One region of the Paenibacillus sp. FSL H8-0261 genome, then DNA from elsewhere that is predicted to be linked to it. Evidence: riboswitches for the same ligand, from Rfam matches in the RefSeq annotation. Region 1 holds a riboswitch; each other region holds the start of a gene.
The links. Region 1 has a riboswitch for cobalamin ahead of metE (5-methyltetrahydropteroyltriglutamate--homocysteine S-methyltransferase). Riboswitches for the same ligand answer to the same signal wherever they lie in the genome.
Positions count from the first base shown of each region.

Region 2: it holds a riboswitch for cobalamin, as region 1 does, so the genes downstream of both, MHI27_RS02390 (anaerobic ribonucleoside triphosphate reductase) here and metE (5-methyltetrahydropteroyltriglutamate--homocysteine S-methyltransferase) in region 1, are expected to answer to the same signal.
Region 3: it holds a riboswitch for cobalamin, as region 1 does, so the genes downstream of both, MHI27_RS04060 (S-layer homology domain-containing protein) here and metE (5-methyltetrahydropteroyltriglutamate--homocysteine S-methyltransferase) in region 1, are expected to answer to the same signal.

Region 1 is NZ_CP150297.1:5,081,950-5,089,915, forward strand. Features, by position in the region: gene MHI27_RS22675 (hypothetical protein) at 1-398, opposite strand, end outside; gene MHI27_RS22680 (DUF1540 domain-containing protein) at 767-919, shown strand; gene metE (5-methyltetrahydropteroyltriglutamate--homocysteine S-methyltransferase) at 1,058-3,358, opposite strand; cobalamin riboswitch at 3,512-3,718, opposite strand; gene MHI27_RS22690 (undecaprenyl-diphosphate phosphatase) at 3,976-4,836, opposite strand; gene MHI27_RS22695 (DedA family protein) at 4,886-5,509, opposite strand; gene MHI27_RS22700 (ABC transporter permease) at 5,527-7,476, opposite strand; gene MHI27_RS22705 (ABC transporter ATP-binding protein) at 7,451-7,966, opposite strand, start outside.
Region 2 is NZ_CP150297.1:537,585-545,550, reverse strand. Features, by position in the region: gene MHI27_RS02410 (helix-turn-helix domain-containing protein) at 1-368, shown strand, start outside; gene MHI27_RS02405 (NAD(P)H-dependent oxidoreductase) at 433-975, opposite strand; tRNA gene MHI27_RS02400 (tRNA-Thr) at 1,291-1,362, opposite strand; gene MHI27_RS02395 (MTH1187 family thiamine-binding protein) at 1,458-1,766, opposite strand; cobalamin riboswitch at 2,141-2,376, shown strand; gene MHI27_RS02390 (anaerobic ribonucleoside triphosphate reductase) at 2,593-4,578, shown strand; gene nrdG (anaerobic ribonucleoside-triphosphate reductase activating protein) at 4,575-5,090, shown strand; gene MHI27_RS02380 (ribonucleoside-diphosphate reductase subunit alpha) at 5,146-7,479, shown strand; gene MHI27_RS02375 (ribonucleotide-diphosphate reductase subunit beta) at 7,727-7,966, shown strand, end outside.
Region 3 is NZ_CP150297.1:922,251-930,216, reverse strand. Features, by position in the region: gene MHI27_RS04060 (S-layer homology domain-containing protein) at 1-2,411, opposite strand, end outside; cobalamin riboswitch at 2,576-2,777, opposite strand; gene MHI27_RS04055 (hypothetical protein) at 2,869-3,042, opposite strand; gene MHI27_RS04050 (hypothetical protein) at 3,105-3,440, opposite strand; gene MHI27_RS04045 (cellulase family glycosylhydrolase) at 3,660-5,381, shown strand; gene MHI27_RS04040 (transposase) at 5,444-5,737, opposite strand; gene MHI27_RS04035 (hypothetical protein) at 5,763-6,320, opposite strand; gene MHI27_RS04030 (carbohydrate ABC transporter permease) at 6,492-7,316, opposite strand; gene MHI27_RS04025 (carbohydrate ABC transporter permease) at 7,335-7,966, opposite strand, start outside.

The sequences.
Region 1 (7,966 bases):
CTATTATATACAGGCTGAGAGATTCTTCTAGTCAAACCACTTCTAGTGACATATGAGACATAACCATTTTGTTGGTAGGAGTATATCGTTGTTTGATAAGCATCTCTAGGTGCAATTACAGAAGCGTCATCAAAGGAAGAGTCCGTTATGAACAGGGGTATACTTGGTATCAGCCCCTCTTTAGCAGCTTCTAAAGCTTGACCTTGTGCAAGAATTTCATTGTACTCCTCTACTGAAATTTCTGACAATCCCGTAGCTGAGGCTTTGTAGACTTTTATGATTTCTGATTCACTTATTTGAGGAGCTTGGTCATTATGTACACCTTCTGCACCTGCATAAATAGGTAAGCACAAGATGAGCATTAAGGCAAAAGGGAATAGTAATAACTTTTTCAACATCTTCATCCTCCAATATTTCAGATTAGGAGCGGCCGTTCCCTATCGAAAATATTACCATATAATTCTTGTAATAATATAGATATTTAGAATTATTTTCTATTTTTAGGTATGTAAGTAATAAGTATCTTTTGTGCTTTTTTATAATTATTTGTATAACTTTGTCACATTTCTGTTATCGAATAACTCATTTGCTTACACGCACTTTATTTGGTACAATTACCACGTCTAAACACGTAAAAAAATACCAAAAACCCTCTATTCATAATGAATGAGGGCAGAACACGGTTCTGTTCGGACAAGCTCCACCTTGTTGAACAGAGAAGTTTTTTAATAATGCTGTCTATTACTAAAAGGGGAGGTGAACCCTCATGGCAAAAGACGTAATTTGCGAAGTTAACTCCTGCACCCACTGGGCAGAAGAGAACAAATGCAGTGCTGATTCTATCTTTGTAGCTTTCCACAGCTCCCAAGAACCTACACGTGCAGAAGAAACAGATTGCAAGACTTTCGAAAGCAAATAAGGTGATGATTTGAAGGGACCCTCCACGGTTCCTTCTTTTCTTTTCTCATTCTATCAAGAATGAGAATTATTATCAAGTGGCTGAAATAAAAAGCCAGGGAGAAATTCCCCGGCTATGATTTATTGTATACTTCTTATGTTATTTGGAAGCACTAACTCCTGCATTTTCTCTTGCAATAGCGGCAGCCTTTACCATGTTACGAAGTGCATCTTCTGTCTCCTGCCAGCCACGTGTCTTAAGACCGCAATCCGGATTAATCCAGAACTGTTCAGGATCAAGCACCCGCAGCGCACGATCAATATTAGCTGTCATCTCTTCTACTGCAGGAACCCGTGGACTATGGATATCATATACACCAAGACCAATTCCTTTATCATACGCCTGCTCCTCAAAGCTAACGATCAGTTCCCCATGGCTACGTGAAGTCTCAATAGAGATAACATCCGCATCCATCGCTGAAATGGAGTCTATCATGTCATTAAATTCGCTATAGCACATGTGGGTATGAATTTGTGTCGTAGCCTTCACATGATTCGTCGCGATACGGAACGACTTCACCGCCCAATTCAAGTATGCCTCATGATCTTCAGCCTTCAAAGGAAGTCCTTCACGGATAGCCGGTTCATCTACTTGAATCATCTCTATGCCTGCATCCTCCAATGCTTTAACTTCATGACGGAGCGCTAAGGCAATTTGATTCGCTACTGCTTCCCGACTAAGATCATCACGTACGAAAGACCAATTGAGAATCGTAACAGGACCAGTCAACATACCTTTAACAGGAAGGGAAGTTAACGACTGAGCATAGACGCTTTCTTTTACAGTCATAGGCTGGATAAAAGCTATATCCGCATAAATAACTGGTGGCTTAACGCAGCGTGATCCGTAGGATTGAACCCAGCCATTACTAGTAAATAAGTAACCATCCAACTTCTCCCCGAAAAACTCCACCATATCGGTTCTTTCGAACTCACCGTGCACGAGTACATCCAGACCCAGCTTTTCTTGGAAAGTGATTGCATCTGCAATCTGCTCACGAACGAACCCGTCGTAACGCTCTTGATTCCATACGCCTTTACGCCATTTCAACCTTGCCTGGCGCACTTCTACGGTCTGTGGAAAGCTTCCGATTGTTGTCGTTGGCAGAAGTGGCAGCTGCCACTTCTCCTGCTGCACCTTCAGGCGCTCAGCAAAAGGTAGGTTACGTTGGTCTGGTAAATCTGTAAGTCCGAAAACTTGCTCAGCCACATCCTTACGACCGCGTTCAGGAAGTGCACGGAAGGCCGTAAGGGCTTCGCGACTGGCTGTCAACGCAGCAGCAGCTTCTGCTGTACCCTCTAAGGCTGCAGCAAGCAGGCCAAGCTCTCTAAGCTTCTCATCAGCAAAAGCTAAAGCAGCCTTGACGGTTGCCTTCAGCTTCACCTCACCCTGAACAGTAACCGGAACATGCAGCAAACTGCAAGAAGGCTGTAGAATAAGACGATCAAGCGGTACATGTACACTCAGCTTCTTGATCAGCTGCAGCTTAGCATCCAGATCCGAGCGCCAGATGTTGCGTCCGTCAATAATACCCGCTCCCAGCCACTTATCCTCAGGCCAGCCAAGACGTTCAATCGATGCCAGGTTCGTCCCTCCATCATGGACAAAATCGAGACCTAAACCTTGTACCGGAAGCTTGAACAGTGCCTCCAGCGGTTCAGCAGCTTCAAAGTAAGTCTGCAGAATAATATTTAATCCAGGCACGGATTCAGCAATTTCTGTGTAAATCGAGTGAAGTAAGGATAATTCTGATTCATTAATTCCTGTAACAATCGCTGGTTCATCAATTTGTACCCAGCTTACTCCTTCTTGCTTCAGTTCCTGCAACAGCTGAACGTAAACCGGAAGAAACCGAGCAGCAATCTTCGCAATATCCGCAGATGCAAATCCTTTTGACAACTTAAGGAATGTATAAAGGCCTAAAACCACAGGTTTACCCTCAATTCCCGCTTGGGACTTGGCAAAACGATAAGCTGCCAGTGGTTTATTCTCGGTCAGACGCGGCGTTTGTGCACCGATCTCTGGAACGATGTAATGATAGTTCGTATTGAACCATTTAGTCATCTCGCAAGCGGTAGCCTCAGCATTTCCTCTAGCCATCGCAAAATAAAGATCAAGCCCAATGTCGCCACCATCATACGCATAACGTGGAGGTACGATCCCGAACATTACAGCTGTATCTAGCACATGATCGTAGAACGTAAAATCATTTACCGGAATTAAATCAATGCCTGCCTCCTGCTGAGTCTTCAAATGCTGAAGCTGAATTCCTGTCATTTCAGTACGGAACGCTTCCTCATTTATTTTTCCCGCCCAGAAGGCTTCCAACGTTTTCTTCCACTCGCGGTTTTTTCCGATTCTTGGATAGCCAAGATTGCTTACTTTTACTTTGTTCGTCACTTTGCAGCTCCCCTTCTCCATCTTCTTATTTTGGACTCGATATCACTTGCATTCCTATAAAAAAGAGCGCCCTTCCCTAAAAAAGTCAAAGGGAAAGACGCCCATAATATACCTATGGTTAACGTCTAACACCTTCCTATCCTCCGTAGGTGAAGCAGTGCTGTTGAAACAGGCAGGTCTCCTGGCTAGCGGTGTCAACATCCTTAGCAGTCTTCCCAGCAGTAGTAAATTGCCAGTGACATATGTTGCTATGGACTCTTCCGTTACAGTGGCGGGACCGCATCGGCTTCAAACCGAATTTCCCTATTAAGCCTACCGAATTACTAATTTCCGGCAAGCACCTGTCTCCGATATTGTCAAGCTAAAACGCTTCGGTGTCCTTATACGGACGGTAGGCGTTTATGCGAGAATTATAAGAAAGTATTTCGTGATACTTATACTTTCTTATCATCCATAAGCTAAAACGCCTTCAGCGTCCTTTTAAGGACGGTAAGCGTTTATGCGAGAATTATAAGGATAAAGTGAGTGTCTTAAATCTGATGTCATCATACGTGAAAGCCCCCGTCATCTGCAATAGATTACGGGGGCTTTTGTTATATCGATTCCTTATAACGGATTTAGAAAAACACGAAATATACTACTGCAGCAAGTACTATGCGATATATAGCAAATGGTAAAAGCTTAATCCGGTTGATCAATTTCAAGAAGAAACGCATCGATAATAGTGCAAATACAAAGGCACTGATAAAGCCTGCAATGAAGAACGGCAGGGCATCGATGGTGAAATATTGCCAGTTCTTCATCAGTGAGAGTAAACTGGCGCCTGCCATGATTGGAACAGCCATAATAAACGTGAAATCAGCAGCAGCGCGATGACTCATACCCAGAAGAACACCACCAGAAATCGTCGACCCGGAACGAGAAAATCCCGGCCACAAGGAGAAGCACTGGACCAGACCAACACCTAGCGCCTGCTTATATGTAATCTGATCGACACTCTCCGTTTGAATCTTCTTTGGTCCGAATAGATCCGCAATAATCATTAATACAGCACCGACTACTAGACCGATTAACACGGTGGATGTAGAGAATAAATGCTCGTCAATATAATCATTAAACAGAACCCCCAGCACGCCTGCTGGCACTAAACCTACAAGCACCTGTGTAAGCTTCAGGTGGCCGCCTTTTTCAAGCTGTGGTTGTTGCTCGGTTACAGGATCCAACTGCTTGCGGCTGAAGCGCTTTAAGCCCAGCAATTCAATGAACCTATTTCTAAAAATAACTACAACTGCTAATATTGACCCCAGCTGTATAACCACTTTGAACGTATTGGCCGTATATTGCCCAAATAACTCTGTCGATTTTAACCACATATCATCAACAATAATCATATGACCTGTGGAGGATACCGGAGCAAATTCAGTCAATCCTTCAACAATTCCCAAAATAATAGCTTTAATAATCGTTAATAGCTCCATTTGTTCTCCTCCTTTTAATCATAACTTTTATCTATAAGTCCTTCTCGGCTCAACCTTCGGTGTTCATTTTCCGGCTGCGCTTGCGGAAGAACAAATACCCAAGGATCACTACTCCACCTGCAAGAAGCACGTACACTACGTTGGAGTACATATCCATATACATGGCGATGTCTTCCCAGGACTCACCCAATGCCGCACCAATAAGCACCAGCAATAGATTCCATCCCAGCGTACCAATCGTTGTGAAGATCATAAACACTCCAAATTTCATGCCCGACATCCCTGCAGGGATCGAAATCAAACTACGCACTAGTGGAACCATCCGACAAAATAATACGGTCCAATAGCCGTATTTGTCAAACCAAGCGTCAGCCTTGTGGATGTCCTTTTTGCTAATCCGGAGTAGGCCGCCCCAGCGTTCAACGATCTTTTCCAAGCGATTTACATCCAACAAACGACCGATATAATAGAGAATTACTGCACCCAGCAGTGAGCCAAGCGTAGCAGCAATAATTACACCAGGAATGGTCAAATTCGTTGTGGTTGTCATGAATCCGCCAAAAGGAAGGATCACTTCGGAAGGAATCGGTGGAAATATATTTTCAAAAGCGAGCATAAGGAAAATACCAAAGTAACCAAACTGCTCCATAAAATCTGTAATCCATGCTTGCATTTCGTAACCCCCATTATTCAGATCAAGTTCTTCTTCAAGTTGCGTAAATAACGGCTGCGAATAAAAAAGAAGTAAAGTCCCTGGACAGCCAAATATCCCAATAACACCGCCCCGGTCTCCACAGCAATAGATAAGTAAAACAACCGCTGAAGCGCAATAAAGGCAAACACACTATGCAAAATGGCTACCCCAACCGGAACAAAAAACAACAACGACAATTGTATCGTTACAATTCGGTTTAGCTCTTGATCTGTAAGTCCCATTTTGGACAATGTAGAATATTGATGGCGATCATGATCTAGATCTGTATACAGCCGGAAGTAAAGGAAGCTGCCTGCTGCAATGAAAAAGACAGTACCCACCAGTAAAGAAGCGAATAGCATCGTGTTGTACAATGTTCTTTGTATTTCAAACAGCGTGCCGCTAACAACAATCGCGTATGGCGAGTTACTTTCATAGGACCGTTTCCCTTTATGAGCAAGATCCGCCGCTATACCTACTGTTCGCGGGAAGTCATCCATGTAAAATCCTGTATACAAATCGGTCTGTACGGGATGAATAGCCTTGTAAAGCTCATCGCTAATCACAACACCACTGAAATCTCCCCCATCCCTTCCATCCAGCTCCGGCAATAGATATTCAGCAATCGGAACATTTTGGGTATAACCCATTTCTCGAATGGAAAGACCTTGCTTCAAGGTATATACCGGCTTTACTCTACCCGCTTGCAGACTTCGGTCTCGTTGCGAACCGATCATCACCAGTCCTTCATCTCCACTTAGAGGCTGCTCATCCGTCGTAAACCCTGCACGAAGCAGAGCAAGCTTATAATCACTGTAAGCAATCAAGGGAAGCCTTAACGTGCGATCTGGCCCGGTCTGAGATTCCACCTCTGCGTATTTAATCGGAATACTAAGTGTCTCATAGGGTAAACCGAGCGTTGTAAGCTCTTCCTTAATTTCGTCCAAATGCTGATCAAAAGGATCCTGCAATTGATTGCCTTTGGCTACATAACCAACTGCTGCGGGATAGTCCAATTTCAACTCTCTGGAAAGCGTATGGATCGATGCGAATACTCCCACTGAAGTAAAAGATACTGCGGATACAATCGTCACCATAAAAAACATTCGGGCATTCTCTTTCCAGCGGTAAGACAAACCCGATAAAGTAATGATATTCGTGTGGTTCCAATACAGGCGCCGGATCGTCTTAAGTAGTTTAACAGTGTAAATACTGAGCTGAGTATAAAAGAGATAGGTACCCGCAACCGTAATTATAACGACGGGGAACATCACCTTTTCAACCGAAGCCGCTTGTGCTGTAGCTGCCATAAAATAGCCCGTTAACAGCAATAAAGCAGACAGTATAGATAACACCAAGGAAACTTTAGGTTCCTCTTCTGCTTTTCGTTCTCCCTGAAACAGCCGCATCAGTGATTCATTCCCAATAAAGAAGAACGTGCTTAGCGAGATTAGAATAAATAACAGCGCAAAGCTACATATCGTTAGTACAAGCGCCTGCCATGGAAGATGAAACGTTAAAAGAGGTATCCCTAGAAAAGTAGATCCGATCATCAAAAACAACTTACCTAGAATTAACCCAAGTAAAGTACCTGTCAGGATGGCAGAGGTGCCGATCATCATATTTTCCAAAAATACCATCATGTTCAGCTGTCGCTTCGTCATTCCATGCATCAATAAAATCCCAAACTCCATCTTACGTGACTGCAGGAATGATCCGACCGATACAAGAACGAACAAGGAGCAAAACACATAAATAATGGCTTCTGCCGCCATCATTGTATGAGCAGCTGTACTATAAACCAAGCTCTTAGAAATATCCGGATGGTAAATAAACAATGCGCACACAAAAAAGATCATCACTGAAAAAGCACTGACGACAAAATAAGCCGCATATTTACGCTTGTTACGTGTAACATTCCTATAAGCGAATTGCCGAAAGGTCATGGCTAGTTCCCCCAAGCAGAGACAACATATCAATGATACTTTGGAAGAAGGCGCCTCTACTGCTCCCCCTGTACATTTCACTATAAAAACGTCCGTCTTTAATAAAGATGACTCGGTTACAAAAGCTTGCAGCCACTGCGTCATGTGTGACCATCAGCACGGTTGCCCCTTCTTCCTGATTCACCTCTGTCAGCATATTCATGACTTCACCTGAAGCTTTGGAATCCAGATTCCCTGTAGGCTCATCTGCTAAAATCAATGAAGGGCGATGAATCATCGCCCGGGCGATGGCGGTCCGCTGCATCTGTCCACCTGAAATCTCGTATGTCCTTTTTTGCAGCAAATGCTCAATGTCCAGCATACTTGCTACTTCTTTCAATCTGCTCTCCATTTCCGTAACACGGACACCAGCAAGCGTGAGAGGCAGCACAATGTTCTCCTCTACAGTGAGCGTATCCAGCAGATTGAAATGCTGAAAGACGAAACCAAG
Region 2 (7,966 bases), 2.3 Mb from region 1:
ATGAAATCTGTATACCACCTGGCATTCAGCAGAAGGACACTAGCTTTGGCTACACCTTGTCTATCATTAGTGGTAAATATAAAATGACTATTCTCTACTATCTCTCTGAAAACAAGATCGTGCGGTTCAATGAACTGCAACGGGGTATCGGCACAATACCTTTTAAGACGTTAAGCGTTATGTTGAAAGAACTGGAAGCCGACTGTCTCGTCAGGCGCGAGGAATTCCCCCAGATTCCCCCTAAAGTTGAGTATTCCTTGACCGAGAAGGGCCAATCGCTTATTCCGGTGCTGGATATGATGTGCACTTGGGGAGAGAAAAACTTCGTTCCAGCCGCGCAAGAGATAACAATACCTTTTACGATTTAACGACAACTTATGACAAAAGCAGCATTTCCATTAATGAAAATGCTGCTTTTTGTTTCAATTCTAATTACATATTTTCGATAAATTCAACATAGCCTTGCGAACTGACATCCAATTTCTTCAAGTAATCCGTACTTCCTACCGTCTCAGATTCCGTGCCATAAATGGCATAGAAGGAACGATAATCAGCGTTGCAGTACAAAAAAGTCGTGTCAAAGGGAGATAAAATACGGTCAAGCCCGTAGCCGAGTTTACCTTCTTCACTAAAGTCTTTTGCACTTCCTCCGGCAGTTACAGCTAATGCGATTTTTCGATTTCTTAATTTATCACTCTTCGAACCATATGCCCATCCGTAAGTAAATACTTCGTCCAGCCACTTTTTAAGCAGAGGTGGACTACTAAACCAGTAGACAGGGAATTGTAAGACGAGCTTATCATGCGCTTCAATCAGTTGTTGTTCCTTTTCCACGTTGATTTTTTCATCGGGATAGGCTTTGTACAGCTCGTGCACCGTATATTTGTCTGGATATTTACGGAGTTCTTCGATCCAGCGTTTATTAACGACGGATGTTTCGATGTTTGGGTGCGTGACGACAATAAGTGTTTTCAATGGTGTATCCTCCATGTTTGAATCAGATTTAGGACTTGAGTATACCTCCCACCATGCCATCGCGTAAGTATGCACTTTTAGTTCACGTACTTACCTAAAGGTAAGCACTGCAACCTGCCTGCACGTATGATTGATGTATAGTCTTCGGGGCGAATCTCGTCTTCGGTGTACACCAAATATCACACAAGAGAGACTGGGTCATTCCGCCATTTTACTTGAGTAAAGGTTAGACGAATGTTAGAAGATAGGTGATTTCAAGACAAATGGCACGGTCCCGAAATCCCGGAAACCGTGCCATTGCGCAATTCTTAGATATGCTGGTGAAGGGAATTGAACCCCCGGCCTACGCATTACGAGTGCGTTGCTCTACCCCTGAGCTACACCAGCTTAAGGCTGATTTTTCTGTCAAACAAAAAATATTATACAACTTTCAGTCAGAAACGCAAGCCTATTTCTCCCTATTTCCCTACTCTCCCAAACTGCTATTCCACCTGTAGTTTACGCTCCACAGACTCCAGCTTTCCACGGCTAGTGGAGGGTTTATCGCGGCGGTCGTCTATTTTAAGTGAGGTAGAGACACGCTCTGCACCTGCGGCAAAAGGAGACTCGTGCAGCGCTTCGACTGCAGCAAAAATACGCTGAAGAGGCCCTTCGATGATTGTACCCATGGATGTAAGCTCATAAGTAATCCCTTCTACCGTCTTCAGCACTCGCTGCATATCCGCAACATAGCTGCTAAGGCTCGTACTACCTGTTCCAATCGGAATAACGGTTACTTCAGCAATAGGCATGAGAATACCTCCTCGGAATTTTAAAGTATGTGTGTCCTTCTATTGTAACAACTCCACCGCTCTCCCACAAATGATCTCAGCTTTATTATGCCCCTTCTTCTTTCCCCAAAATTCTCCGAAATATGACTTTCGCCACAAGTATTTTTTTTAACATGAATTCTAGGGTCATCTGCACTACATTTATGGACTCTTTGTGGCATCTTTTCGGACAATTTATGAATCATTTTTTATATGCCTGTGGATCAATTGTGGATTACTTATGGACAGCCTGTGGATCATTTGTGGAGTACTTTTGAAGAACCCGCTCCCCGCGCGGGTTTTCTAAAAAACTGTTTACAAACACAACATCTTGGGTTATTTTTATCTAACGACAACAAAATATAGTGGAGACAGGCGCTTTGATCCTTTATCGGAATCAGAGCTTAATAGGGAAGTACGGTGAAAATCCGCTGCGGTCCCGCCACTGTAACCGGATGCCCCTTACAAGCTTTTAGAAGCTTAAGATGGGCAGATCTCCTGGCAGAAGCCACTGAGGGGTAAGAGCCCCCTTGGGAAGGCGCTGAGAGGTCCTACGGAAGCCAGGAGACCTGCCTGTTTCGACGACACCAACTATGAGTGCCTGCGAGGAACAGGAACGGTGTCCGCATGCGGTCATCTTCTTAGAGGCCACTACAAATATCTGTGTGGATATTTACATAACGCATCGGGCATTTTCTGCCATCCTCGCTAGAGGATGCTTTTTTTATGAGATCACAATGAATATACGGCCGCTCATGCGGTCGAACTTCTTAATGATAAGACGATAGACTGAGAGGAGAGCTATACAATGACGTTGTTGGAGAGACAATTTAACGGTACAACAAATGCACGAGAAGTTCTTTTAGAAGAGCTCATTGATTTAGGACGCGATATTATCGACAGCCGGGATTTGGACTTGCTGCGCGAGAATGCCAATTTGAACGGAGAGAGTTTCTCCGGTAAAATGAGCAAGTTCGGCAGTGAATATTCAAAATGGTATGCCCGCAACTTTACGATGCCGCCGCAGCTAGTGCAAGCCATTGATGACAATGTCGTCTATGTGCATGATCTGGATCAATACGCAATCGGAACGACTAACTGCATTTTTATCCCGTTTGATAAGCTTCTCCGCGAAGGCTTCAACACCGGCAACGGCAGTGTTCGTCCTCCGAACTCCATAATGACAGCTATGTCACTGGTAGCAATTATTTTTCAATCCCAGCAAAATGCTCAATATGGCGGCGTATCCGCCAATAAGCTCGACTATGATCTTGCACCTTATGTAACCAAATCCTTCGCTAAGCTGTTCCGCAAGGGTCTGGATTATTTTGATGAGGGACAAGCTAATGATTCTTTGGGCGAGATTACAATGAGTCGGACCGATCTGGCGGAGTTATATCCAAAAGCGTTTCGTTTTGCACTAAAGGAAACCGAAATCGAAACCCTGCAAGCGGCTGAAAGTATGGTACATAATCTCAACACCATGTCCAGCCGATCCGGTGGGCAAATTCCGTTTACCAGCATCAATTATGGTACTTGTACTTCACCAGAAGGTCAGCTTGTGATCAGCTCCCTGCTAACAGCAACGATGAACGGACTTGGCAGCGGAGAAACACCTGTGTTCCCGATTCAAATCTTCAAATGCAAGCAAGGAGTCAATCAACAGCAAGGTGATCCTAACTATGAATTGTTCCTAAAAGCGGCGGAATGTTCTGCACGCAGACTTTATCCGAACTTCGCTAATCTGGACGCTCCGCTCAACTTGCAGTATTATGATCCAAGTGATCCTGATACGGAATTTGCTACAATGGGCTGCCGCACCCGAGTGCTCGGTGACCGTTTTGGGCGTAATCATTGCTCCGGGAAGGGCAACCTTTCCTTTAATACACTGAATCTGGTTCGGCTCGGTCTGGCACACGGCACAGTAACAGGCCGACGTACCGTCGCAGATGAAGCTGGCTTCTATGAGGATCTAAACCACTATATGGATATTGCGCTGGAAGGACTTCTTCATCGGTTCCACATCCAAAGCGCGCAAAAAGCTAAAGCATCCGATTTCATGATGCGAGAAGGCGTCTGGGAAGGCGGCGAAAATCTCGCTCCTGAAGACTCTGTAGGCGAACTACTTAAGCATGGTAGTCTGTCGCTTGGCTTCATCGGTATGGCGGAATGCATGAAAGCCATGTACGGCAAACACCATGGCGAGGATATGGAAGTCCATGCCAAGGCTGTGGCTATCGTGCGTCACATGCGGGAGTATTGCGACCTTAAAAGTGAGGAACTTAATCTCAACATTACCTTGTTCGCAACACCAGCAGAGGGCCTGTCCGGCAAATTCACCAAGATTGATCGCAAGGTACTGGGTTCTATTCCGGGCGTAACTGACCGTGAGTATTATACGAACTCTTTCCACATCCCTGTATACTACGATCTAGGTGCTGCTCAGAAGATCAGCTTGGAAGCTCCTTTCCATGAATACTGCAATGCCGGGGCTATTTCTTATGTCGAATTAAATGGCAATGCCCGCAGCAATCCATCTGCTTTTATCAAAATCATTAAATATGCACTAGAACAACAGGTCAGCTACTTCAGCATTAACCATCCGATTGACCGCTGCTCCAGCTGCGGATACGAAGGTGTAATTGGGACAAACTGTCCTTCCTGCAACGCACATGAGAATGACGTGCACATCCGTCGTTTGCGCAGAGTTACAGGTTATTTAACTGGCGACTATCAGACCCGCTTCAATGCCGCCAAACAAGCCGAAGTACGGGATCGCGTTAAGCATTTATGAATATTTGCGGATACTATCCGGAGTCGATTAACGAGGGAGAGGGCATGCGGGCCGTCCTCTTCATCAGCGGCTGCCGTCATCGTTGCCCGGGATGCTTTAATCCCGAGACATGGAACTTTAAATATGGAGAAGCCTTCACCTTAGAACGTCAACATGAAATCATTGCAGAAATCGCCGCTAACCCTTTGCTGGATGGTCTAACACTGGCAGGCGGCGATCCTTTTTTCTCGGCAGAAGAGGTACTTGGGTTCATTCATGAGCTTCGCGCCGTGCTCCCAGGCTTCCCCATCTGGATTTACAGTGGTTATACGTATGAGGAACTAACCGCCCTTCCCGGTTCGCCGGAGTGGAATCTACTTACACAGTGTCAGGTATTAATAGATGGACGTTTTATAGAAGAATTGAAAGATACTACACTTCCTTACCGAGGAAGCTCTAACCAACGCATAATCGACATTCCGGCCAGTACGAACGGCTCGGAGGTCTTTCTGTGGCAGCCTACTGCGCTATAATATATCAATTTTTGATATTCAAAATTAACCCAAAATAAGAAGGGATGAAATAACCATGCCACAATTCGTAGTAAAACCAGATAATCGCCAACTGGCTTTTGATGAGAAGCGCCTTTCCGTATACGCCGACCGTATCTTAGAAGGTCTTGATCAACTAAATAAAGAAACATTGCTGCGGGGAGTAATTTCCAAACTGCGTCGTGACTCCGTAAGCGGAGAAGAAATTAGCAATGCCTTCACCATGAGTGCTTTAGAGCTTGTAACGAAAGAAGAGCCTACTTGGAAGTTTGCAGCTGCCCGTGCCCTTCTGACTACCCTTTATAAAAAAGCAGCCGTTCATCGCCGCTATAAAGCTTATCCAGAAGAGCCTTACGGTGAGCTGTACCCGCTAATTACGGATCTCGTAAAAAAAGGAATCTATCGTGAAGAGCTTCTAAGTCATTACACCAAAGAACAAATTATCGAACTAGGTGGGTGTATCGATTATACACGCGATCTTTTGTTTGACTATATCGGTCTGCTTACGCTATCCGACCGTTATTTGGCGCATGATTTTGACGGCCGTGTAATGGAGCTTCCGCAAGAACGTTACATGATTATTGCTATGTACCTGATGCACCGTGAACCACCTGAGAAACGTCTTGAGCTTGTAAAAGAAGCTTACTGGGCTATGAGCAACATCTACATGACAGCTGCTACCCCTACAATGTCCAATGCCGGCAAAAAGGTCGCTGGACAGCTATCCAGCTGCTTCATTGATACGGTAGACGATTCCCTAGAGGGTATCTTTGACTCTAATACAGACGTAGCGCGCCTTAGCAAAATGGGTGGCGGTATCGGCGTCTACCTTGGTAAAGTACGGGCACGGGGTTCGGATATCCGTGGCCATAAGAACACTAGCTCCGGCGTAATTCCTTGGATTCGCCAATTGAACAATACAGCAGTCAGTGTAGATCAACTTGGAACACGTAAAGGTGCTGTCGCTGTCTACCTTGATGTATTCCATAAAGATATTCTCGCTTTCCTCGATCTTAAACTAAATAATGGTGACGAGCGTATGCGTGCACATGACGTATTCCACGGTGTAACCCTGCCGGACTTGTTCATGGAAGCCGTTGAATCACGCAGCCACTGGAACCTCTTCTGCCCACATGAAGTGAAGAAGGTTATGGGCTGGACGGATGAGAACGGTCGTCCGCTTGGTCTGGAAGACTTCTACGATGAAGAGCTTGGTAAAGGCACTTTCCGTGAAAAATATGCTGAAGCTACAGCCAATTTGGAATTGTCCCGTATTACCGTTCCTGCGATCGACATCATGAAACGGATTATGAAATCACAGCTTGAAACAGGTACTCCATATATGTTCTACCGTGATACGGTTAACCGGACGAACCCGAACCGTCACCAAGGTATGGTCTTCTCTTCCAACCTGTGCACAGAAATTATGCAGAATCAATCCGCTACCGTTATTGAACAGGAAGAATTAGTAACCAAAGATGGCAAGACCCGGATTGTTATCTCCAAAATCCCTGGCGATTTCGTAGTCTGCAACCTGAATTCGATTCACTTGGCACGTGCGATTCCAGCTGGTGTGCTGGAAAGACTTGTACCTATCCAAGTACGTATGCTGGACAACGTAATCGACATTAATAATATTGAAGTTCTGCAAGCACAATACACGAACAGCCAATACCGCGCAGTGGGTCTCGGCACATTCGGCTTGCATCACCTATTGGCACTCAAGGGCATTCGTTGGGAATCTGATGAAGCCGTAGAATATAACAACCATTTGTATGAACACATCAACTACCTGTTGGTACGTTCGAGCATGGAGCTTGCCCGTGAAAAAGGCCGTTATCCGAAGTTCGCCGGTTCCGATTGGGAGACAGGTGCATACTTTACTTCACGTGGCTACGTTAGCGGTGAACAAGAAGGTAAATATGTAACCACTGAACAATGGCGCGAGCTGCAAGAAGAAGTGGCTAAAGACGGTGTTCGTAACGCATGGATGTTCGCGATTGCACCGAATGGCTCCACATCGATTATTGCCGGCTCCACAGCCAGCATTGATCCTTTGTATGAATTGCTTTCCTATGAAGAGAAAACAACTTACAAGATCGCTAACCCAGCACCGGATCTGTCCGACAAGACGATTTGGTACTATAAAACTGCGTTTACAATTGACCAAAACTGGTCGATCCGCATGGCTTCTGCTCGTCAGCGTCACGTCGATCAAGGCCAAAGCTTTAACCTGTATGTTCGTCCTGACATCAAGGCTACCGAGTTCCTTGAGCTGCATCTGAACGCCTGGAAGGGCGGATTGAAATCAACTTATTATGTGCGTAGCCGTGCTTTGACAATAGAAGAGTGTGATTCTTGCGCTAGCTAATTATCTTAGTGCCCTGAATAGAAAAACGATGATGAATTTCGTAACTGCGAGGAATGTTTGGGCTTCCGGCCGCTGTTGTCATCAGATGTCTTGATCTTTACCGCTATTAGCGGATGACATCCGATGACAAAGGCGGTCGCTGACGCTCCTACAGCTCCAAACTTCCTCTCCGTTACTCCATCACCGCCTTTCTATGAACAAGACACCAAAGAAAGATTACCCGCGCAAAAAAATGGAGGGAAAATAAATGCAACTACAAAAGATTTTTAACACTGAAGCACCCAACCAATCCACACGCATCATCGACGGTGAGTGCTCCGGTATTCTGAACTGGAACGATATTCGCATGCCACATATGTACAAGCTGTACAAGGTGCTGCTGCTTAATCACTGGATCGCCGATGAAATCCCAATGTCCAAAGATGCGCAACAATTTCCTATGCTCGATGCTGAGGAGCAACGCGTATTTAAGATCAACATCTCCCTG
Region 3 (7,966 bases), 2.7 Mb from region 1:
TCTCCTGTGCTGATCGGAACGATATAATCATGAGCATCATCATTGATTACAACTTCCGGCTTATCACCAGAAGGTAACGGAAATTCTTTCGGACCCTCTGGTTGTACAGGTGGTTGTTCAATTACCACATCATTCATATCAAAGAGACGGTTACTGTGATTAATCAGACGATCATAGGACACAAGTGCATACGTACCTTGGTCCGTAGCCATCCCATCTACTCTTCCGGTGAGAATATGCTTAAATCCACCATCCGGATCAGCAAAGGTAAGCAGTGCATCAATCAGTGAATTTCCCTTTTTAACAAACCTTAAGTCACTGTGCGGATCTATGCCTACGCCAGTTAAAGCAACAATGACCTGCGCGATGCTCTCACTGCTTGTGCTTCCCCAGCTTGTAAATCCACCTTGATCATTCTGTGTGCTTGATAACCATGCAATCGCGCGATCCACAGCAGCTTTTACATTAGAATCCTTTGCATAGTAAGGCGCAAGTGCTTGCATCGTCATTCCAGTGATATCGGTATCGGCTTTAGTACCAAATAACGCCCATCCACCAGTTGGTGCTTCTTTTTCTAAAATATACTGAACCAGTTTTTCTCTTGTGGTTTGATCTGTAACGCCTTCTACTACAGGAATATCATAGTTATGACTATCTAAGGCAATCAGCGCAAATATGGGACCATTAAGCCCTTGCTTCTGAACATATTGAAAATCTGCAAGTGCATTTCTTAGATCATACCCTGCAACATTCGTGATATCTTTTCCAATCGAGGTAAGTCCTAGAATCGCTCTTGAATGCTCTGTGCTTTTAGAAGCGTCCAGTTTTCCATCCTTCATTAGCTTAGCTACTTCAGCAGCTACATTATTATAATAAAGATTGTAATAGCCACTTGGAACCTCGAAGTTGGCCCGTGCTAGAGAAAGAATCGACCATTCCCCGCTACCTGTTCCAAAAGACGGATTTTTTACAGTGTTTAGGATATAGGCAAGGTTTTTATTTAATTGTTGTTTGGCTACAACGGTAGTAGGTTGTTCAAATGGAACATCATTCATGTCATAGAGACGGTTGCTATTATTGATCAGACGATCATAGGATACGAGTGCATATGTACCTTGATCCGTAGCCATAGCGTCTACTTTTCCGGTGAGAATATGCTTGAATCCACCATCCGGCCCAGAGAAGCTAAGTAAAGCATCTATAAGTGAATTTCCTTCTTTAATAAACCTAGGGTCACTGTGCGGATCTACGCCTACGCCAGTTAAGGCAACAACAACCTGTGCAATGCTCTCACTGCTTGTGCTTCCCCAGCTTGTAAATCCGCCTTGAGCATTTTGTACACTCGATAACCATGCAATCGCCCGATCCACGGCAGCTTTTACATTAGGATCCTTTGCGTAATAAGGCGCAAGTGCTTGCATCGCCATCCCGGTCATATCGACGTCGGCTTTGGTTACACCTAAAGCCCAGCCCCCGGCATCTGCTGCACCTTTTTTAACTTCTCTATCTAAGATGTACTGAACCAGGTTTTCTCTTGTGCTTTGATATATAACTCCCTTCTCATCAGGATCAGGGAATAATACTGGAATCTCATAGTTATGACTATCTAGTGCAATCAGAGCAAATATGGGACCGTTGTTCCCTTGCTTCTGAATATATTGATAATCAGCGAGTGCATTTCTTAGATCATGACCTGCAACATTCGTGATATCTTTTCCGATAGAGGTAAGTCCTAGAATGGCTCTGGAATTCTCTGTGCTTTTACTAGCGTCGAGTTTTCCATCCTTAATTATCGTTGCTATTCGCGTAGCTACATTGTTGTAATAGAGATTGTAATAACCGTTAGGTACTTTGTAGTTCGCACGTGCTAGAGAAAGAATCGACCATTCTCCGCTACCTGTTCCAAATGAAGGATTCTTTACGGTGTTAACGATGTAGGCCAAGCTTTTATCTAACTGTTCTTTAGCAGTGATTTTATAAGTAACCTGATAGGTTACATTATCTGCTTTGTTTCCTGCGCCATCTATAGCTGTTACTGCGATTACGTTACTACCTGGGTTTAGAGATGCTTTGTACTCACCATTAGTAGCTGACAGAACGACTTGGTTCAGCTTTACTACTGGAATAATGTCTTTATAGACATTGTCTGTAACCACTACTTTGAAGCTTACATCTTTACTGGATACTTCCTGTTTATCTTGTATACCTTCTATTGAAATCGTAGGCTTCTCTGTATCTGGCTCTTGTACTAGCGCATTAATCTGCTCTACTAGAGCTTGATCAACCTCTGTTGTTACAACTGCACTATCGGCAATTGCTTCATTCGCATGAGCCGGGATTACGCTTGTAGAGAACGTTGTAATAAATACTGCTACAATAAGTAACCAAGCTAAAAACTTATTTTTCTTCATGTTTCCATAACCCTTCCCTTCTCTTCCTATGTTAAAAAACAGAATAAACTTTCATAGCACTACAAAAAAACCACTCAACATAACGTCAAGAGGTTTAAGATAGTGAACCGCAACAATAGCAGGCATATACTATATCAAACACCTCTCTATCGCTCGTAGAGTTTAACGGTGTATCAGAAACAGGCAGATATTCTGGCTCAAGTATCATCACCCTTGCTACCTTCCCAGTTTCCCAGTGGTACCTTGCAAGGACTCCTCTTTCACAGCGGCGGGACCGCGCGGGATTCACACCCGCTTTCCATTTAACCAATCTATGATTGTATTTCCGAAACATTCATAATTGGCACCTATTGCTAATATTAATTTTTCCATGCTTCATCATATCTAATATATATGCTTTTGTCATGCAATATTTGTTTTTTGTATAACGAGTAGTTAGCGATAATCCTATTGAATATCAAATCATTTTAACCACAATATACTCTTTTTCTCTCAGCTCAAAACCATCCTCCAGTGACAAAGAGACCAAATCAAAGATTCGATCATACTTTTTATTACGTGGGAGCCCTTCTTCCTCAGCCCAGCATGTATAAAGCTCAAACTCGGCACCAGATACCCCATAATCTGTCATAAGCTTAAATAACTCCTTACAACACTTGAGTGAGGCGTTATACGATCCCGGTAGAGTATCTTTTAGCTTAGAGAGAAGCCACCCCAATTCGGTGAAATCCGGTACACATACGGACTCCGAAAATGCTTGCGAATCTCATCGTTCCAATACCCAAGTTCCTCTATAAAAATTCCCGCTGCATCTTCTTCCGAGTCATATACAAGACAGTCCTCATCTCTTAAATGAGATAGATCTGCGATGTCATCCAAAGGAATTATGCCTTGCAGGCGCAGAGCCTCTCTTTGTTTCTTATACTCCAGGGAATTTTTCACTTCATTATATGTCTTTGCTGACAGTACACTGCCTCTTTCTCCTAACGGAAGCTCTGTAGCCGAGCCTATGTAATGAAATCTGCTCACTGGATTGCCCTCCATAACTTTGGAATCACTTCAAATCACTAATTCATATATGAATTTACCACAAATTAGTAAGGTACTCACAGCAAATGTTCTATGTTAGGGTATTTGGTAAGCGTTTACAACAAAATATTGGAGGTGTACGTGTTCATCTAAGCACCAAAGTACTAAGGAAGGTCAGGTTTAAGCATCCTCAAAAATGATCTTACAAAGGAGAATTCAATGACTACTCGAATCCAGAAATCCTTCTTATCATTGACCCTTGTCACCGCTCTTCTGCTCTCTTTGTTCTCATCCATTGCCGCCGCTGCTACTAAGGACGAGCAACAAGCTAAGGCAGCACCAAAGAGTAAGATCCAATCCTATGTAGACGATATGCAGCCCGGATGGAACCTTGGCAATACTCTAGATGCTACAGGTGAGGATGAAACCTCCTGGGGCAATCCGCGTGTGACCCAAGAACTGATTAAGAAAATCGCCGCACAAGGCTACAAAAGTATCCGTATTCCTATCACTTGGGATTCACACATAGGCGAAGCACCGAACTACACTATTGAAAAAGCTTACCTCGACCGTGTCGAAGAAGTTGTAGGCTGGGCGCTGGACGCCAAGTTATATGTAATGATTAACGTCCATCACGACTCCTGGTTATGGGTAAGTCATATGGAAGAGAAGCATGATGAGACACTGGCGCGTTATAATGCAGCATGGACTCAAATTGCGGACCGCTTCAAGGATAAATCCGATAAGCTGATGTTCGAAAGCATCAATGAACCCCGCTTCACAGATGGCGGAAGCACCGATGAAGCGAAGATGGAGCAAATGCTTACAGAGCTCAACACTTCCTTCCATCAGATCGTTCGGAACTCCGGTGGAAAGAATGATGTCCGTCCGCTAGTTCTACCTTCATTAGAGACTTCTCCTACGCAACCTAGAATGGATCAGCTTTACAAGACGATTACAGCTCTTAAAGATCCGAACATAATCGCGACCGTTCACTACTATGGCTTCTGGCCGTTCAGTGTGAATATCGCTGGTTACACCACGTTTGAAAAAGATACAAAAAACGATATCATCCAAACTTTTGATAACGTTTACAATACATTTGTAGCTAAAGGTATTCCTGTCATCGTCGGTGAGTTCGGACTACTGGGCTTCGATAAAGACACAGGTGTGATTGAACAAGGCGAGAAACTGAAATTCTTCGAGTATCTTACCTATTATTTAAAAGAAAAGAAAATGACTTCCATGCTCTGGGATAACGGGCAACATTTCAACCGCAAAACGTATAAGTGGTCCGATTCCGAGTTCCACAACGTATTAATGTCTGGTCTGAAGGAACGTTCCTCCAGCACCGAGAGCGATCTGGTCTATCTAAAAAAAGGTGCAACGATCAAAGACACCAAGGTGAAGCTGAACCTAAACGGCAATAAGCTAACAACGATTAGTGTAAATGGGAAATATTTAACCAAGGGCAAAGATTACACCTTGAATGGCGAGGAGCTCACACTCAAGGCCAGCCAACTCAAAAAACTCACAGCTTCGCAAAAATACGGTGAAAATGCCGTGCTAACGCTGAAATTCAACAAAGGTGTTGCGTGGAGACTAAAGATCATCGTGAATGACACTGCCAAATTAAGCGATGCCAAAGGGACGACTGAATCGTTTGCGATTCCAACTACCTTTAACGGTAACCAGCTTGCCACGATGGAGGCTGTCTATACCGCTGGTGGCAATGCAGGCCCGCAGGACTGGACTCCATTCAAGGAGTTCGGCAATACCTTCTCTCCCTCTTATAACACGAAAGAAATCAAGCTGCTACCAGCGTTCTTTAAAGATGTTAAAGACGGAGAGGTCATCTTGAAATTCCACTTCTGGAATGGTGATATCCTTACGTACAAGATCACGAAGAGTGGAACAAACGTTGTAGGAAAGTCTTCTTAGCTTTCGCTGCATAACAAAAATAGGAGTGTCCCTTCACGGGGACACTCCTACTTTTAAGTACATCATACGTATACTTCTTCATACGTCATCAACATCAAGCGATAGACCAGATATACTCCAAGATAGGCTCCTGTCAAAAGGAACATCGGATTCAGAAAAATCGCATGGATCGAGGTCATAAATACTGTGTTATCTCTTAATATTTCATATATGGCTAGGGCAGAAATATTACCTAAAATAAGCGTAGATAACACAGAAGCGACATTAAAAACAATACGCCACTTTATCCATTTATGTTGTATCATTAGCATCACGATGGGAACCACTATACTGCCAAATACGATTAGAAATTTCATCTAGCCAGCCACCTCAGTATCTCTTTTAATCCTCCAGTTCAACACTTTCGATTTGCCCCTCGGCATTCACTGTCCACTCGATATCAACACCTGGCATCAATCCAAGCTTGTCCTCATCTTCGATCACTACATGATCGGGAATGGTTATGCTTTGCTCTCCCCCACCTTCGACTTTAACGGTAACCTGTTTACCTTTAGACGTAGTAATCCTCCCATCATATTCAATCTGCTGCAAAACAATCTTTTGAGTCGCATCCGTTATGGTAACCCGCTTGCCGCCGTCTGTCAGCAGCTCAATCTTTTTATGATAGCCATCCTTTAAAGCAACTTCCTTAATCACCCTCTTAACACTAACACCCGCCGGAAGTCCCTCTGTATTTGTACCGGACGAGGTATTGGGTTGTTCAGTGGCACTGTTCGTAGCTGCAGGTGCAGTGGCTTCTGTTGTAGGCGTTGGAGTTACTTGTGTGGTTTCATTGGCAGCTTTAGAGCAGCCACTTAATAGGACGGTGCAGGCACAGATCAAACAAAGAATTGAAGTTCGAATCTGACGTTGTGAATTTCCTTTATTCTGTGTCATCATTTACCTCCGCATTTAAATTTCTTCCAGTTCTATTTTGTGAACATAGTTTTACCTCTTCCCTTCCTTTTATACCCCAACTTCCCCATATAAGATCAATAGAATGGTAACAATTCATGAACATATCAAAAAACCGCCCTGATTTAAGATCAGTGGCGGTCCTTGTAAATTAAATTATTTGCTGCCGGTAAACGTAATTCCCTTTATAAAGAAGCGGTTGAAGAATGCATAAATAAGTAGTGCAGGTAGGGTAAACACCATTGATGCAGCCATAATATAATTCCAGTGGCTAATATACTGGCCCTTAAAAGTATTGAGACCAAGTGTAAGTGTGAACATCGACTTGTCTGACATGAACATCAGTGGCTTTAGAAATTCATTCCATGCACCCATGAATACAAAGATCGTCTGAGCCGCCAATGCGGGGATAGCTAGTGGCAGAGCAATGCGGAAAAATGTGCCGAACTTATTTAGACCATCCATCTCGGCAGCCTCCTCCAGCTCTTTCGGAAAGCTCAGGAAGAATTGCCGCATCATAAAGATGAACGTCGCATTTACCATCATCGGCAACGTCAGTGCGGCATAAGTATTCAATAAATCAAGCTGTTTCATGATCAGATATGCAGGCACGATAGTCAATTGGCCGGGAATCATCTGTACGGCCAAGATAAGAAAAAACACAACCTTGCTGCCTGTAAAATCAATACGTGCAAGCGCATAACCCGCCATAGAGTTGAACAAGGTATTGCATAGCGTTGAAACTACAGCGATGAGTGCACTGTTGAACATCCATCTGAGGAACAGCGGCTCCTTCACGAAGATGTCGTAATAGTTCTGGAAAGTGAACTGTTTTGGAATAAAGTTGATACTCCCTGACACAATCTCGCTTAACGGTTTAAACGATGAGGATAGTGCCCATAGGAAAGGTATGACCGTCACGCACCCATATGCGAATAACAGGAAATACAGAACCACCTTAACCCCTTTGGAATAGTTAATTACCACCTGATCGTCCTCCTAGTTCAGCTTCTCTTCGGAGAATAGCTTCCGCTGGATCAGCGTTACGATCATAATGACCGCAGCCAGCATGACAGCGAGCGCAGAAGCGTAACCGAAGTCGAGATTTTTAAACGCATACTGATAGATAAGCAAAGCCACCGTTAAGGTAGAGTTATTCGGGCCGCCGGAGCCTGCCGAAAAAATATACGATTGATCGAATAGCTGAAAGGTACCAATGACTCCCATGACTACCGTGAAGAAGGTCGCTGGCTTAATCATCGGAAGCGTAATAGAAATAAAACGTCTAAATCCTCCTGCCCCATCCAGCATGGCCGACTCGTACAATGCATCAGGGATATCTTGCAGTGCAGCTAAGAAGACTACCATAAAAAACGGAGCAGTAGACCATATATTCATAAGCATGATCGCCTTAAGAGCGACCGCCGGATCTCCAAGCCAGTTGTAACCATGCAAACCTACGAACTCAAGCACACGGTTCAGCAGACCGTTTGAATTGTAAATCCACATAAAAATAAGTGACAATACCGCCGAGGAAGTAACCGTCGGCATAAAAAATACGATTCGGAAGAAATTTTTAAATCTAAGCTTAGCATTCAAAATAACGGCTAATAAAATAGCAAATGCAGTCT